DNA from 3 places in the Ornithinibacillus sp. 4-3 genome. Region 1 is predicted to be linked to each of the others. Evidence: riboswitches for the same ligand, from Rfam matches in the RefSeq annotation. Region 1 holds a riboswitch; each other region holds the start of a gene.
The links. A riboswitch is a leader RNA that binds a small molecule or an ion and turns the genes downstream of it on or off. The one in region 1 is predicted to bind thiamine pyrophosphate.

Region 1 (5,994 bases):
GAAGAATTGCAGCATTATTTAACACAGTATGTTGGTCGTGAAACCCCTCTCTATCATGCTGAAAACTTATCACAAAAAGTTGGTGGTGCTCAGCTTTATTTAAAACGTGAGGATTTAAACCATACAGGTGCACATAAAATTAATAATACAATTGGGCAAGCATTGCTTGCAGTAAGAATGGGTAAAAGAAAGATTGTTGCTGAAACAGGTGCAGGACAGCATGGTGTTGCCACAGCAACTGTTTGTGCACTTCTTGGATTAGAATGTGTTGTCTTTATGGGAGCAGTCGATATCGAAAGACAAAAATTAAATGTATTTCGCATGGAATTACTAGGTGCGAAAGTAGAAAGTGTTGAATCTGGAAGCGGAACATTGAAGGATGCCGTAAATGATGCATTACGCTACTGGGTTAGCCATGTCGAGGATACACATTATATTTTAGGCTCTGTTGTAGGTCCACATCCATTTCCCAAAATTGTACGTGACTTCCAAGCAGTTATCGGTCAAGAAACAAAGCAACAAATTTTAGATAAAACAAATTCTCTACCTGACGCAGTTGTTGCAGCTGTTGGTGGTGGGAGTAATGCAATGGGAATGTTCTATCCATTTATTGATGATGAATCTGTAAAAATGTACGGAGTAGAAGCTGGTGGATTAGGTATAGATTCTAATAAACATTCAGCTACATTATCAGCTGGCTCTGTTGGAATTTTACATGGAACCATGACCCATTTGCTTCAAGATAGGGATGGCCAAATTGAAGAAGCATTTTCTATCTCTGCGGGTCTCGATTATCCTGGAGTTGGTCCAGAGCATAGTCATTTACATGAGCTTGGTCGTGTCACATATGATTCTATTACAGATGAAGAAGCATTAGAGGCATTCCAATTCCTATCCAAAACAGAGGGTATCATTCCAGCATTAGAAAGTGCCCATGCAGTTGCTTATGCGGTGAAATTGGCAAAAGAGATGGACCCAAGTCAGAAAATCGTTATTTGTCTATCTGGACGCGGAGATAAAGATGTTGCACAAGTCAAAGATATATTGGGAGGAATCAAACATGGGTAAAATGCATATTGATCAAACCTTTCAAGAAAAATTAGCTGCAAACTCAAAATTATTTATTCCATATATTATGGCTGGAGATAGTGGGCTAGATCAGCTGAATGAACAAATCGCTTTTCTAGAAGAATGTGGTGTATCAGCGATTGAGCTTGGTATTCCCTTTTCTGATCCAGTTGCAGATGGTCCAACAATTCAAGCTGCTGGACAACGCGCATTAAAAGCTGGAACAACTTTATCAGGTGTTTTAAAAGAACTAGAAAAATCTAAAGAAACACGCCATGTACCAATTATACTAATGACTTATATTAACCCTATTTTCCGCTATGGCTCTGCTAAGTTTGCTGAGAATTGTGCAGCTGCTGGAGTAGATGGTGTTATTATTCCTGACGTGCCAATGGAAGAAGAATTACTTCTTTCAGAAAGCTTAAAGGAAAACGATATTGCCTTTATTCGATTAGCTGCTCTAACCAGTACAAAAGAAAGAATTCAGGCAATAGCAGAACGTTCTGAAGGCTTCCTATATGCAGTCTCTGTCACAGGAACAACAGGAGCTAGAACAACCCATAAGGATGGAGTAGGAGATTATCTAGCATCATTAAAACAAGCTAGCTCCGTTCCTGTACTTGCCGGATTTGGTGTCTCCTCTATTGAGCAAGCACATGCATTAAGCAAGCATTGTGACGGTGTTATTGTAGGAAGTACCATCGTAAGTCTTCTTCATGAAGGAAAAAGAGAAGAAATAACAGAGCTCATTCAAGGATCTATTGCTAAATAGGATAACTTTACTTTTTTAAAATATTTCGTTAGGATTATATGTAGTTATAAATGAATATTTCCACACTAGGGGAGCTTCTAGCTGAGAAGAAAACTTTCTGACCCTTATAACCCGAACTAGGTAATACTAGCGTGGGGAAGTGTAGTCAAAATGATACGTATCATTGCATACATTAAGACTGCCCTTTTCCAAGGCGCAGTCTTTTATTTTCTTTCAGCAGAATACTTCTTCCTCTATAGCTAGTGGACAAGTAAATCTCTGGCAAATATCACAGATGTTAATAGAAAAATCTAGAGATCATTATGCCAAAACATCATTATTTATTAATTTTAAAGGAGGATTTTTAACATGGAATTAACTTGTGGTACAAGTAAAATTGCAGGTGCTAGTTTTTCAATTTATCCAATGAGTGATGACTTTGTGGATATTATTTTAAATGCATTAAAAGAGGTCGATACTTCCAAAGTATGGGTAGAGACAGATGATGTTACAACAACTGTTCGCGGGAAGCTTGTACATGTATTTGATGTGACAGCTGCTATGTTCCTACATGCTGCTAAAACAGGAAAGCATGTAGGTTTACAGGTAACTTATTCACTTGGTTGCCCTGGTGACTCTACTGGTGATGTATTTATGGCTGAAGATGATGTTCGTCTCAATCAACCTAACTTTGCAGATTTAAAACAATATGTAGCTGCAAAATTTTCGCTTTACCCTTTAGGTGGTGGGCAATATATGGATATTATTTATAGCCAAATTGAGGCAATGAGAGCATATGTTGAGGTGTCAAAAGCACATTATTCTACCCGTTTACATGGGGAAGCTGTTGATGTATTTAAAGGACTCGAATCTGTATTCCAAGCAACTGTTGATGGCGGTTCAAGCCATACTGTGATGACTGTTTCTATCTCTGCAAATAGCCCATCGCATGTAGAATAAAAAGAGTTAGAGTTGGCTTATCAATGTAGTAAGCCAACTCTAACTCTTTTATGGTAGTTCTATAACATCTTGATTTTTTATCCTATTTTCTAGATTTCATCCATTCATTTTGTACGATTATTCGGCTATTCCACATTCATTTTTGTAAATAAAACTGCCCAAACTTTGCTATGTCTGTAGAAAATTGAATGCCTCCCCAGTGTGATTTCCATCTGAATTGGTATCCTATAATCCTTAATCTTTAAACCTCTAATAAACGTAGTTCTAAGCCCCTTCTGCAATCACTTTATCGTTTCTGACGAGCATGAAACTAATGTAATTCAAGTTTTCCTCTTCCACAGCATCTAAAAAAGATAATATCGCTTTAGACGAAATTCCTTCATCTTCAGAAGTACTTCGATATAGTTGATTTTCATTGTTCAATTCATTATTCTTCCATCTTACGTACATTCCAAAGAATCAACGAGTCCATCCACTCTAATCCCTCTATCGTATCTCTATATGCATAAAGCGCATTACCATCTCCAACTTTTATGATTGGTCGATAATCTATAAACCATCTTTGTAAATCATCATACAATTTTTGCGCGCCTTCTAGATTAGGCTGGCTCCATATCTCATCTAACAAGGCATCGAGCTCTGGGCTATCTGTCCACCCCGAAAAGCTACTGTTCATGAACAGTAATGAAGTTGGTTCAGGTCTTGGAGTATCAGACTTAGTATAGAGATCATATGCATTCTCATCTTCACGTAATTCGGAAACGGTAGCAGAATCATATACTGCTAATTTTGCATTCATTCCTAGTTTTTCGAGCTGTTCTTGAAGGACAACAGCTGAATTATAGATATAGTCATGATCTCTTCCCGTCAAAATAGTGATTTCTTCACCATTATATCCCGCTTCCTCCAGAAGCTCCTTAGCATAATCTATATCATTTTGGTTGTACCTATCTTTTCCATAATCACTGTACCACTGTTCCTCTTGATGAGACATCATCAAATTATGACTGAGGTTATAATACTCTGGATCTGTAAAAGAGGCCATCAAAATATCCTCATTATTTAATCCAATTGCTATAGCTTCCCTGGCGATTGGATTTGCAAATAATCCTTTCTTTTTGTTAAAGTAAATACTTAATCTGTTGTCAGATGCCGAATCTATCTTGATATTTTCATTATTTTTTAACTGATCCAAACCATCTATAGGAAGACTTGAAGCAATATCATACTCACCAGACATTAAGCCAGACATCGTCGTATGAGAATCAGGAGTATAATGTAAGTACAAATCATTTACAAGTGCCTCTTTTTTACCATATAACCCATCTGCCGGTTCGTTAATCGGTTGATAATCTTCAAATCGTGTTAGGTGAATATACTGATCTTGTTTCCATTCTTCAAATTTGAACGGACCAGTTCCAATATACTCATTAATACTTTCCTCACCCGCACTTTCCACAATTTCTTTCGGCATAATTGAAGGCAAGTTAGCACCATTAAATGCTAAGACAGCGAGAGTAATTGAAACTGGTTCAACAAGTTCCAAACTAGCTGTATAATCATCAACCTTTATAAATTCAGCTCCCTCAAAGGTTTCTTTCCCGGTGCCAGATAGTTTTAGCCATCTATTCATGGAAGCCACAACATCATCTGCATCCATCTCCTCACCAGTATGGAATAAAACTCCTTTTCGTAAATTAAAGGTAATTGTTTTTCCATCCTCACTCTCTTCCCATGATTCAGCTAACATTGGCTTGACATTATAATCTAAATCAAATGTGACTAGCGTTTCAAATATATTTCTCGTTACTTCAATAGTGGATCGTGCAGTAGTAAGATGGTTATCTAATGATGGAGGTTGTGAAGGAAAGGCCACATTTAGTTCTCCTTTTATTTCTTTTGGGTCTTCTTTCTCATTATTGCTTGAAGTCGAATTTGAACATGCAATCAATGCCATTGATAACAATAAAATAAATAGTAATTTAAACACACTTAAATACTTAATCTTTTATACCCCCTCATATCTACACTTGTAATTCTTATGCCTCTAAAATAAGCTTTCTAGATAAGTTAAATAGCACAAAAAACATTCACCTCCCTCAACAGTTTTTCAGGAAATTTAGTTAATGAAAATCATCCTTTATGCAGCTTATTTAGCATTTTACTTAGTTTATTAATACGCAAAATTTTTCCTAATTTTGGGTGCCAGATATTATATAAACTATATTGAATAGAAAACATTAAATAATGATTTATCTAACATTCTGGACTAGTGTTATTTTTACTCTATTACGATGGTTCATCATCCGCTAAATCATTCATTACATTACAACTTGCCTCAATTCCTTTGAAGAATAAATCGACATTCATATTTTCATTTGGTGCATGATTGTCTTCATCTGCGTTAGCATAAGGTACACTTATCGATGGTTTGTTAAGCACATCTGTAAAGATGTTGTTTGGGCCTGAAGAACCTGCTGCTAGGAAAATCAAAGCTTTTTGTTCATATGTTTTTTCAATCGATTTAATAACAGCTTGTACAACAGGTAAATCAGTGGGAATACGCGATGGAGGAAATGAGCCTTCTCCACTTACTTTTATATCAGGTGCTATTTTTTGAATATGATTTTTGATTTTATTGAAAATATCTCTAGGATCTTGATCCGCTACTAGCCTAACATCAAGTCTTACTGTTGCAGTGCTTGGAATAATGGTTTTATGACCTTCACCCATATATCCGCTTGCTATACCATTAATATTAAATGTTGGGACAACTGATTTATTTTTAAAATAGGTTTCACCATCCATGTCTAAATGTTTTAAACCATAAGTTTTTGCTTTTTCATCTGCATCAAAATAATTGGAACGAATAATTTCTAAATCTCTTTCGCTTAATGCTCGAACATCATCATAAAATCCTTCAACTTGAACAGTACCATCTGGTGTACGCAACGCGCTTAATAAATCAATTAATTTCCAAGCAGGGTTTGGTACTATATTTCCTTTATTTCCAGAATGATGGTCACGGTCCGCACCTGTAGCTGTTAACTCTAAAGATACCATCCCCCGTCCGCCCAAATTAATGATTGGTGCACCACTACTATCAAGTGGACCATCTGAACGATAAATTAAATCTGCTTGTAACATTTCTTTATGCTTTACCATAAAAGGTTTTAAATTAGGGCTCCCATTCTCTTCTTCACCGTCAAAAATGA
Region 2 (5,994 bases), 790 kb from region 1:
TTTGCTAAGTATAATAATAATCCAGATGCTGAGGACCATAGCTTAACTATTTTAGTAGGGGGCGGTGGATTTACTGGTATCGAGCTTGTAGGTGAGCTTGCAGAACGTGTTCCTGAGCTATGTAAGAAGTATGATATTGATCGCTCTAAAGCAAAAATTATCAATGTTGAAGCTACTCCTTCTATTTTGCCTGGCTTTGATGAAGAGTTAATTACATATGCAAAGCAATCTTTAGAAGCTCGTGGCGTTGAATTTCGTTTAGGGGCAATGATTAAAGAATGTACAGAAGATAGCTTTATCGTTGGTGAAGAAGCAGAAGAAATTAAAGCAGGTACAATTGTTTGGACTGGTGGAGTAACTGGTAACTCTGTTTTAGGTGCTTCAGGCTTTGAATTAAACCGTGGAAAAGTTTCTGTTACAGATGATTTACGTTTACCAGAAGATGAGAATATCTTCGTTCTAGGCGATTGTGCATGGGTTTGGAATAAGGAAGCGGATCGTCCATATCCACCAACAGCACAAATTGCACTTCAACAAGGTGTAGCAACAGCGAAGAATATTAAAGCATTAATGTACAACCAACCATTAAATAACTTTGAATTCCATGACAAAGGAACGGTTGCTTCTTTAGGTAGCACAGATGGAATGGGTTCTGTCTTTAATGGTAAAAAATTATTCGGTAAGCCAGCTGCAGTAATGAAAAAAGTAGTGGATAACCGTTCTTTATTCTTACTTGGTGGTGTAGGTTTAATTCTGCGAAAAGGTAAATTAAATCCATTTGATACGCTATAAGAGCGTGTTCAAAAAGGTCATTTCTACGGGACTTTTTGAACAACCTCTATAAAAAGTAAGCAATAAATGGCTGAATAGATTAGCTAGCATTTTCAATTAGTAAACGAAGAAAACGCTAAAGAATGGGAGGTAAACCTAAGATGAAAAACGGATTTTTTAGTTGTTTAGTATTAGGTGTTGCTGCGTTAGTAGGGTATACGATTATTACAAGAACTTTAGAAGAACAAAAAGACTTCAGATAAAAATAATCAAGGCATTGGGAGATGGTGATTCTACTCCTGATGTCTTTTTATTTGCATAATAACCGACCATTATGAAGGGACTCTCGACGCAAGCTTCTACTTTTCTGAAAAAGGGGAATCTTGTTTTATTTTATTTTCTAAGCTATAATAATGATTAGCAAAAAAAGTGTATAAAGCCTCAGGGGGAGCCATATGGCTGAGAGTGAATGTGGGAATAATCATTCAGACCCTTTGAACCTGTTAGTTAATACTAGCGTAGGGATGAGAGCTTATTTGATGGAGCAAGAGCGTAAGGAAGAACCCATCAGAAGCTTCCCTTGGCGTTGCTTTTTTTGTGGAAAAATAAAGGGAGGCATGTTTGATGAGTTCAAAGAAAGTGCTATTTCTAGTAGAGGTAGCCATTTTTACAGCACTTGCATTGGCGCTTGATCTGATTCCGTTTCTAAGCTTTAAAATTTGGGGGCAAGGTGGATCTATTTCCTTTGCGATGATACCAGTATTTATTATCGCATTCCGCTGGGGATTAAAAGGGGGATTATTATCTGGATTTTTATTTGGGATACTCCAAATCCCTTTTGGCGCTTGGATTCTAACACCGTTGCAAGGTTTTATTGAATATGGATTAGCTTTTACCGTCATAGGCTTCGCAGGAGTATTTGCAAAACAAATTCAACAAGCTGTGAAGGATGGAAGAGCCGGAAAATATTTCACGTATATTTTGCTAGGCGTATTATTAGGAACTACCTTACGATTTATTGGGCATTTTATAGCAGGAGTTGTATTTTTTGAAAGGTTTATGCCAGAGAATTTTACAAATATCTGGTTCTATTCCTTTGTATATAATTTCTCTTATTTATTCCCTTGCTTTATTATTTGTAGCGTCGCTGTCTTTTTCTTGTTTTATAAACAACCACGTACTTTATTAAATACAGCATCTTAATATTTGTATACTCACTTCTTCCATGAAGTGAGTTTTTTGTATTGAAAACAAGTCCTAACAACATTTGAAAAATGGTCACCTAACCACTGACATTCGCATAGATTATAGCATTCTATGTAGAAAGGAAGAAACCTATGGATTTGTTGTTTTCACATTGGTTATATGCTGCATTTACGCTAATAATAATTATTACAATGATTTTTAGGAAAGGTGTAGTTTTACCAACATTAATAGGGACATTTTTGGTTGGATGGGTTTATAAAGGAAATATTGTAGATGGATTTACTTCTATATTTCAGGCTAATTTAGTTGCTGCAACTGAATTATTTAATATTTTCTTAATCATTACATTTATGATGGCATTACTTCATTCCTTACGAGATATTGGAGCTGATCAGAAGATGGTTCAGCCGATTCAGAAGGTAATGATTAATGGTCATGTTTCCTTTTTTGTATTAATTGCTGTAACGTACGTTATTTCCCTTTTCTTCTGGCCTACTCCTGCTGTTCCACTGATTTGTGCATTATTGGTTCCAGCTGCTGTTCGTTCTGGTTTACCAATTATGACAGCTGCTGTCGGAGTAGCACTAGCTGGGCAAGGAATGGCTTTATCATCAGACTATATTATTCAAGTAGCGCCAAGTATCTCTGCCGCATCAGCAGGATTAGATACAAGCATTGTTGCTGATAAAGCATTTATTCTGTCACTTATTACTGGAGGTATTGCGATTTTCCTTGCTTATTTCATGTATCGTAAAGGAATTCGTAGTAAAAATCATCCAGATAGTGAATTAGAATTACAGGCAATACAAGAGGAAGAGGATATGCAAAAAAGGGAAAGTACGATTAAAAACTTTACCTTTTGGAGTAAACTCTTTGCGATTCTCGTACCATTGACTTTAACAGCAGTAGTTGTTTATATGATCTATACAAAATTGGCATATGGAAGAACAGGTGGTTTAGAAGGTGGCGATGGTGCAGCGTTTATTGGTGGAGTTGCAGTTATTCTCCTTGTCCTTTCTACAATTGCGTTTGGTAGACAACATGCATTAGATTATGTAAGTAATCATATTACTAATGGATTTATGTTTGCATTTAAGGTGATGGGCCCAGTTATTCCAATTGCAGGATTCTTCTTTTTAGGAAGTAATGAATTCTCAGGGAAAATTTTGGGAATAGAAGAATCTCCACCTGCATTTTTATTTGATCTTGTTGAATCTGCTCAACAATTTATTCCACAAAGTGCTCTTTTCGCTGGTATCAGTTTATTAATCATTGGGATCATAACGGGATTAGATGGCTCAGGATTTTCAGGCTTACCGTTAACAGGAGCTTTAGCAGCTACATTAGAAACTAATGGAATGGATGCTAGTACACTTGCAGCGATTGGGCAAATGGGAGCGGTATGGACTGGCGGCGGAGCAATTATTGCTTGGTCCTCACTAATCGCTATTGCCGGTTTCTGTGGAGTATCTGTCATGGAGTTAGTAAGGAAAAATTTTATACCTGTTATCATAGGTCTTGTTGCAAGCACGCTTATTGCTGTGTTCTTTTTATAAAAATTTTCTTCTATGTAAGTAAGAAATTTCAACTTCTTACTTACATAGATTATCGATTTTTAATGGACAGGCTTGGGTTCAAGATCATGGATAAAAGGTAAAATGGAAGTTATAATAAATGAGTATTTTTATCTTTAAAAAGAGGTAGGTGTGTTGAGATGAAAAAAGCAGCACCATTTTTGATGTTTCAGGGAAATGCAGAAGAGGCAATTAACTTTTACGTAGATAAATTTAAGGAAGCAGAACTTAAAAGTATGACTTACTATCAGGCAAATGGAGCGGGAACAGAAGGAGAGGTAGCAAGTGCTGTCTTCGCTGTTAAAGGACAGGAATTTATGAGCTTTGATAGTCCAATTAAGCATCAATTTGATTTCACACCGTCCTTTTCTGTTTTCATTACTTGTGAATCAGAGGATGAAATAGATACATTATATGCTAAATTGTTAGAAGATGGACATCCATTAATGCCGATTGGGGCTTATGGTTTTAGTAAGAAATTTGGCTGGGTGAATGATCGTTTTGGTGTTTCCTGGCAATTGAATCTAGAGTAATAAATAAAAAGATGCAAAAAATTCAAAGATAAAAAGGGGGCTACATCATGAAACAGCTTTTTATTAAACAAAAGGTCTTCAGTCTAGGTGAGAAGTTTACGGTTAAGGACGAACAAGAGAATGATGTATATTTTGTGGAAGGTAGCTTTATGCAGATTCCAAAGGTATTCTCCATTATGAATGAAATACGAGATGAAGTTGCACATATTACAAAAAAAGTGTTTACCTTTTTGCCGAAATTTGAAGTTGAGGTTGATGGGCGAAATATCTTAACCATTAAGAAAGAGCTCTCCTTTTTAAAGGCACGCTATTCGATTGAAGCAGCAGATATTGAAGTACAGGGTAATTGGTGGGATATGGATTTTCAAATCATACATCAAGGTGAAGTCATTGGGCAAGTAAAGAAAGAATGGTTTACTATAGCTGATAGCTACACGGTTCAAGTAGTGGATGAAGAGATGGAAGCTATCGTTATTGCAATTGTTGTGGCTATTGATTGTGTGAAAGCAGATCAATCATCTTCAGCCTCTGTCAATAATTTCTAAGCATATCCTTTTTTCTTATGAATGTGTGTTTTCTTATATGAATGCAAAAATCCAGCGAATGAACCAAGATGCTCATTTGCTGGATTTATTGTTACTCACTATCATTTTGTACAGTTGGTGGAATGGTTGGCCACATTGGAGTAATGCTAAGGCTATTTAAGTTTACTTTAAAAGCGAAGACATCATATCGATAGTAAAAAATGATTTTCTCGACAAGTTGATTATCTGTACTATAGGTTAAGCGAGATGCCTTCAGCAGAGGAGAGTCTTGTTGAACATTGAGTATTTTGCCAAGTTCTTCACTTGCGGGACATGCTTCAATTGCCTGTTCTGCTTGACTGAGCTTGATTCCTAATTTGTTTTCAAGTAATTCATAAATTGTATAATGTTCAAGTTCTTGATTACTTAAATGTTTGCCTAGTTCCCAAGGAATATATGCTTTTGCTAAGGCGATAGGTTTCTTTTCCACGAAATGAACTCTCTCAATTGCCAAGGTATCAATTTTTTTAGTTGTTTCTTTCACTAGAAAGCTATCTTCAGTCTGTTGTTTTTTCATTTTAATAATTTTTACTTCAGGGTCGTAGCCGCTTTTCTTAATAATATCAGATAGGCTTTGTAGCTCGTCTAACGTTTGTTCTACTTTTTCTTGTCTCACATATGTACCTTTACCTTGACTAGTCACTACAAGACCTTCATTTTCTAGTACTTCAATTGCTTTTCGAATGGTTATTTTACTGACGTTAAATCGCTCTTCTAGCTCTTTTTGAGTCCCAATTCTTTTTCCAGGTTGAATTACTTCAGAGAAGATATCCTTCTTTAATGTTTCTGCGATTTGAAGATAGAGTGCAATTGGGTTTTCTCTTGAGATAGTCATTAATACCAACTCCTACAAATTACAAGTAAATACAGCGACGTATATGTTCCTATGCTAATTTAAGTATACAGGATTATTACTAAATTACTATTTTTTTCATAGGCTAGCTAGGTGTTTGCATGAAAAAAACCACTTTTCTAAGTAACTCGAAAAGTGGTTTGTTATCTAAGCATGCGCTTTAGTAAAAGAAGCAAAAGAGGCAACAACTTCGTCAATGTCTTCATCGGTAATTAGGTAATGGACAATCATACGAACTTGCTTTTTACCAATGTTTTTAACTTTGATACCTTTCTTGAGTAGGTAGTCGATTAATTTTTGTGAATTCCAATGATCTTTTTCTAGTTTTGGTGAGACGATATTTGTCTGTACATCAGCTAAATCAATGGATAAACCGTCTAATTTCGCAAGTCGTTGAGCTAGTACTTTGGCACGGTCATTATCTTCTTTTAGACGATTGACCATATGCTCTAAGGCATAAAGAGCAGGTGCTG
Region 3 (5,994 bases), 1.3 Mb from region 1:
TTTGATCATTTTCGTGAGCTGAGTTAACTGTTCAGAGCTAGGATATGGCATATGAATTTCTAATTCTTCTTCTCCTTGTTGAAAAGTAAGCACACGATTTGCTATATCCATTGTTCTTGCTTCTGGAGGTAGATATCCACCATATTCAATCATTTTCATGATTCTTTCTCCTCTAACCATTCTTTTGCAGACAAGGAACAGCCTTTAGGTTCTGCATTTGCTTGTCTACCAAGTAATTCAAATCCTGTATCCCTTTCGATCGCTAAATCACTTGTTTGGACTGCTGGAACAGAATGAATATTAGCTAAATCAATATGCACCAATATACCTACCTCCCCTTTAGGTACTTCTTCTCCTGTAATCGGATCGACGACTTTAAAACGAAGCCAATGTGGCGCCTGTTTAATACTTGGTTGATTTTTAGTAATTTTCGCATAATACTGTGTAGATAATTCTGTCATTCCATACATATTAATAAGATTTTCTATATTCACATGGAATATTTGCGCAAGCTTATTGTAAAACACATTTTCTTCTAAGGTACGAGAGAAACTTTTAAAACCACCTGTATCGAAAATTAGACTATCTGCATGTAGAGGAAGTGATTCTCCTTGCTCCTCTAATGCATCAAATAAATGAACAAAACTATAGCTAGCACCAAGTACAATTACTGGAATATTAGCATGCTCCTTTATCCACCTCATAAATGCTTCTAGTTGTAATCCATTTTTTGTGACAAAATGTCGTGAATCTTCTGTACCGAAATGTTTGCGGTGTAATTCTAAATAATGAGCAAGCGAAGAATTAGGCATTTCTTGTACATTAGGAAATAAAATTGCCATTGGACGGATTTCGTCACTAACAAATTCTCGAAAGCTTCTTAAGGCAGAAAGATCATATATTTCTAAATCCGCATGATAATGCTTTCCCTGCTTTCCACTTGTTGTTCCACTTGTCATAAATACACGTGCACATTCCTTCTCCGGAACAGTACTTAGAAATGTGTTTTTAAAAGCTTCTGTCGATACACTCGGAATATCCTTCCACGTTTGAACTTGTAGAATTCCGATTCCTTTTCTCCTACAATATTGTTGATAAGCATTATTCTTCCTATATAAATGCTTGAAAAGATCTATGGCAAGTTCATTAAAGTTTTGCTCACTTGCTGCTGGTTTCTCGATAAATGTTTGAATTGCCTGTTTCATTATGCATTCCTCCTAAAAATAAACACAATAAAAAGCACCCTAGCTATACGAAGCCTAGGGTGCATACAATTTTATGTAAAAATAAAATACTTTTCCTGTATGTTCCCTACGCTGGTATCAACCAGATCAGGTTCTAAGGGTCTGTATCTTACGGATATTATCTCAACCAGCAACACTGGTCCCCCCACATGTTTATTCAATTATTACCTCTAACTCTGCCATAGTTTTCATATTTTTTCAATATAGAATAGCCACATTATTTTTTCACAGCCAAGAAATAACATATTCCACCAATCATCCAAAATGGCTCCCAAAATACTAAACGCCAAAATGTTGCATGTGTATCTAAGTCAAATTCTAAAAGACCAAATGCGCTCATGGAAATGGTAATAAAATTTAATAAGCCATATAAAAACAAGAAAATTCCAGCTGCTTTTGTCACAAAATAAAATACTTTAATAATAATAGGATTACGCCAAGATATAAGTAATAATGATAACCAGATAGCTCCTAGCAATTTTACAAATCCAGTAAGCCATACAATCACAATGAAAGAAGGCTCCGGATCAAGCGACATTTCATATATGGCTCCTCCAAGAGATCTTACTCCTACCATACCACCCATCGCCCAGTAAAAACTCATTGCTGCAAAGATAATCGTCCAAAATATTCCGAGCGTAATAAAGGTTCGATTGCGTTTGAAATCAAAATTTTGTTTCATTCTACGCCCTCCCTTCTATACTACTCAATCAAACTCATTGTAAAAAATCAAGCTGTAACATAAGACCCGTTTTTTACGTCTTATCAAAAAGGAGGGTTTAAAAATGAGGTATATTTTATTTTTATTGATCTATTTATTTGTGTATGGCATATACAACACGGGTGACGAAAAAAGTGAATATACTTATGAGGAAGATGTTATTCAATCTGGAATTGAAGCTGAAGTACTAGCGTTTGAGTTGGAGGAAGCCAAAGAACAGGCAAATCTAATTGCTGAAATTACCATTATGGATAAAGTAAAAGAAACAGATAAGGAAATTGGTATGCCTTATACCGTTTTTCAGGCACAGATTAATCAGGTGTTCAAAGGAAGTGCAAATCCAGTAATTACTATCAAGCAAGATGGAACTAGTGAAGTGCTAGTTAATTCTGTCGAACCTTTTGCTAAGGGAGAAAAATATATTTTGTTTTTAAAAGAGACAATGAAAATAGATGCTGACTACTGGATCATTGGTGAACAAACAGGTGTTTTTTAAGTAGATAATGAAGAAATTTATCTCAAATTTCCTCTTTCCAATGTAGATGATTTGGGAATTTCATATGATCTTATTGAAGATGCTGAAGGTTGGGAGATACAAATTTTTGATAAAGTAAGATTTATTGAAATTATTGAGGATTAATTGCTATTTTAAGTCATACTTCCTTGTTTTGAGAAACTATTCTATATGAAATTCAATTATAGGATGTATTACCCCATTTGCGGTTGAAACAGTTTTCTCTACACGATATTTCCCCAATTCGTATTCATGTTGCTCCGGATATAATTCAATCGTAAATGGATGAGCTTCATTAGCAGGAAGATGAATTTCAACATCCTCCACATTTAGCGATAATGGTACTTCTTTCCATTCACTATCCATATAATGTTCAATTACATAATAATTGCTTGTGGTTAGATCAACTGAAGTATTGTTTTGCAGTTCGATTTCTAACTTTTCTAGGGTGGAGGATAAAACTGTTATGGAAAGATTTTCTGAATCAAATATTGGTTGTGGGATGGAAATTGATTTAGGAGCTTCTTTATTACAGGCTACTATAGTAAGAAATGTGCAAAATAACATGAGTAGAGAAATTTTCTTCATAAATCTACACCTCCATATTATCAAAAAAGATGGAATCAATGCTTGCTCTCATCTCTTTCCATCATTAATTCTACCTAGTATTCAGTATAGTTTTCAATACTTACTTTAAGTATAGCGTCTAAACCCCTATATAACAACGCTACAGAATAGGCATGCCTTTAAAATTGTATAAGAATCTTTCCATTTTTGACGCTGGAAGAAAATGAAATTCACTACAAATCATATTTGAAAAAACTACAACGTCTATTCCAACTTCATTATGAAAGAATTAAATCTACTTTTTAGAATTAAATTTTTCTATATCAGGGTTTTTGATAAAAATATAAAATTCAATATCCAATTCCCTTCCCCCTTTGTGAAAGAGCTATATATCTACTTGTTCCCTATTATAAAGCTTAGGATTCGTTTTACAAAAGAAGGGAAATATATACACTGGAAGGAGTGGTATATCATGAGCCTGAAAAGGTTGGGTTTTGTAATCTCAGGAATAACAATCTTACTTATCCTAAGTGCATGTCAAGGAGGGAATGATCCTTCACCAGATGAAATTGATGTCTCCCAACCAGAATATGAATTGGATGAGGAACAGCAAACAGAAGCCGGTGAATCTAATAATGATGGAGCAGCTTCTGGAGAAGGAGAAGAAGATACAGATAGCGAGGGCACTTCCAATAATAATATAAAACAAAAAGATTACTCCAGTGAGCAGGAAGCCATCGATGCCATTGACAACTATGAAGTAGTGGAACAAACAAACATTGAACTTGGGTATGGTATCAAGGCTCTCTCAGAAGGGGCTACCGGTCACCAATATATTTCTTGGAATGAAGGGAAATGGATGATTCGAGTAAATGCACCAACTGATCCTGAATATGCAACCGGAAATTATGAGAATGGAGAAGAGCTTGCCAGAACTGTAGTCGATTATTTAGAAACAAATTATCTCCCTGCTCCTGATCAGCGTGGAGTAATTGATATTAATGACTTTGGAGATCATCCTGAAACAGTTATCCGTTGGCAGCAAGGTAATAGTGTTTATGAAATTGATGAGAGTACCGACAATCCAATAAATGCATTACAAATAGCTGTGGATAGTGCGTCATAGTCATAAATGACTTACCTTTATGTATCACTATTAAAATAAAAGTGGATAAAGCATTGATATGCGCCCCAGAAGTTAGACCAAATAAATCTAACTTCTGGGGCGCATATCATTCAACTGGAGAAATAGTTCACCATTGAATGTTTCCTTGGCATATCTTTCTTCACTTATTGCTCTAAAGATATTTGCTTCGGTTGAGATCGATTTGATTTCCCTTACATTCCTCCTCCCTCCTAAATTTAATAATTATTTAAGAATTTCATAAGAAGCAATTTATATTTCCTTTGTAAGTTATCTTTAGCAATCAAAACAAAGGAGGAAATGAAATTGCAATCAACACAGCTTCGAGTTTCTATTGGAAGAATAACTTTTTTCATTTTAGTAAGCATTTTTACTTTATCAGTAACACTTCAATTCTTGTTTGCAGGAATGGCGATATTTCTTCATGCTGCAAATTGGATGAAGCATACGATGTTTGTACATTTATTTGGATTTACTTTACCTGTTCTTCTACTAATTTTCGCGTTTATTAGTAATTTACCACGCTGGGCATATTGGCAGATATTCGGTTTATTTACAGGTATTTTTCTAATGTACTTCACTGCAAATATAAGAGGAATACTACCATGGATTGGAGTATTACATCCTATTATTGGTCTTTTACTATTTCTCCTATCCATTTTCATGCTAACCCAATCATGGAAATTTATTTTCAAACAAAGAAATGAGGTTTTAAAATGAGATTAATGTTAGCTATATTGGTCGGAATTATTGGTGGTTTTATCCTTGGAATTGCATTATCTAGTTTTATTGGTGTTATTGGCTGGACTTTTTTTGGTAAAGCTCTTGGTATTAAGTTTTTACCCTTTTACACTTCCGGCTTATGTGCGATCATTGTTCCTATCATAGATCAGAAAAATAGATAACTGTTTTACAGGTTTAGTCGAATTGTAATATCATAAGTTAAAGGAGAAATGGGAGGTGACAATCATTGTCTATTAAAAAGCGCTTAATTTTATCAAATATAGGAATGATTTTGATCCCGATTATTTCCTTTTTCTTATTAGAAATAGCTTTGGGATACCTATTATTCGTTGTTTTTCAAGGAAATCCGCAAGGTGCTGAAATGAAATGGTTTATTGGTCTCCGTTTTGTTGCGATGGCTTTTATTTTAGTCGTTACAAACGGCATTCTAACCTATGTTGTCTCTAAAAGTATTATTTCTCCACTCCAGAAATTATCTATTGCAGCGAAAAAAGTTGGTAATGGTGATTTAGATTCTCCTCTAAAATCTGAGAAGAGGGATGAATTAGGTGAACTAACAAATACCTTTGACGCGATGCGAATTAAATTAAAAGATGCTAAAGCAGCTCGAGAAAAATATGAACAAAATCGACAAGAGCTTATTGCTAGCATTTCTCATGATCTAAAAACACCACTAACCTCTATCAAAGGCTATATCAAAGGTATTCAAGATGGTGTAGCAAATACTCCAGAGAAGTTAGATAAGTATTTAAACATCATTTCTAAAACAGCAAATGATATGGATGCACTAATTGATGAATTATTTTTATACTCTCGGCTAGATTTACAACAGATTTCATTTCATTTTGAAAAGGTTGATTTATACGCTTTTTTTAGTGATTTTATTGATGAATTAGCATTTCATTTAGAAAAAGAACAAGGCAGTGCAACACTTATAGCAAATAAAAATGAGGCTTATATCGTAGAAGCAGATAGAGATAAATTGAAACGAGTCATTACTAATATTACTCAAAACAGTATGAAATATATGGATAAGGATAATAAGAAAATTCAGGTACAG

Region 2: another riboswitch for thiamine pyrophosphate. It lies ahead of thiT (energy-coupled thiamine transporter ThiT); the one in region 1 lies ahead of AB4Y30_RS02485 (YkoF family thiamine/hydroxymethylpyrimidine-binding protein).
Region 3: another riboswitch for thiamine pyrophosphate. It lies ahead of AB4Y30_RS08530 (long-chain fatty acid--CoA ligase); the one in region 1 lies ahead of AB4Y30_RS02485 (YkoF family thiamine/hydroxymethylpyrimidine-binding protein).

The regions. Positions count from the first base shown of each region.
Region 1 is NZ_CP162599.1:492,159-498,152, reverse strand. Features, by position in the region: gene trpB (tryptophan synthase subunit beta) at 1-1,068, shown strand, start outside; gene trpA (tryptophan synthase subunit alpha) at 1,061-1,840, shown strand; TPP riboswitch at 1,898-1,995, shown strand; gene AB4Y30_RS02485 (YkoF family thiamine/hydroxymethylpyrimidine-binding protein) at 2,189-2,779, shown strand; gene AB4Y30_RS02480 (hypothetical protein) at 3,044-3,202, opposite strand; gene AB4Y30_RS02475 (ABC transporter substrate-binding protein) at 3,207-4,655, opposite strand; gene AB4Y30_RS02470 (M20/M25/M40 family metallo-hydrolase) at 5,069-5,994, opposite strand, start outside.
Region 2 is NZ_CP162599.1:1,283,130-1,289,123, forward strand. Features, by position in the region: gene AB4Y30_RS06230 (NAD(P)/FAD-dependent oxidoreductase) at 1-792, shown strand, start outside; TPP riboswitch at 1,206-1,313, shown strand; gene thiT (energy-coupled thiamine transporter ThiT) at 1,396-1,974, shown strand; gene AB4Y30_RS06240 (hypothetical protein) at 2,109-3,533, shown strand; gene AB4Y30_RS06245 (VOC family protein) at 3,692-4,084, shown strand; gene AB4Y30_RS06250 (LURP-one-related/scramblase family protein) at 4,132-4,629, shown strand; gene AB4Y30_RS06255 (GntR family transcriptional regulator) at 4,721-5,503, opposite strand; gene AB4Y30_RS06260 (low specificity L-threonine aldolase) at 5,669-5,994, opposite strand, start outside.
Region 3 is NZ_CP162599.1:1,762,986-1,768,979, reverse strand. Features, by position in the region: gene AB4Y30_RS08535 (acyl-CoA reductase) at 1-159, opposite strand, end outside; gene AB4Y30_RS08530 (long-chain fatty acid--CoA ligase) at 156-1,205, opposite strand; TPP riboswitch at 1,292-1,401, opposite strand; gene AB4Y30_RS08525 (DUF3995 domain-containing protein) at 1,462-1,926, opposite strand; gene AB4Y30_RS08520 (hypothetical protein) at 2,030-2,461, shown strand; gene AB4Y30_RS08515 (immunoglobulin-like domain-containing protein) at 2,642-3,067, opposite strand; gene AB4Y30_RS08510 (hypothetical protein) at 3,519-4,172, shown strand; gene AB4Y30_RS08505 (DUF6220 domain-containing protein) at 4,497-4,910, shown strand; gene AB4Y30_RS08500 (DUF5957 family protein) at 4,907-5,095, shown strand; gene AB4Y30_RS08495 (sensor histidine kinase) at 5,161-5,994, shown strand, end outside.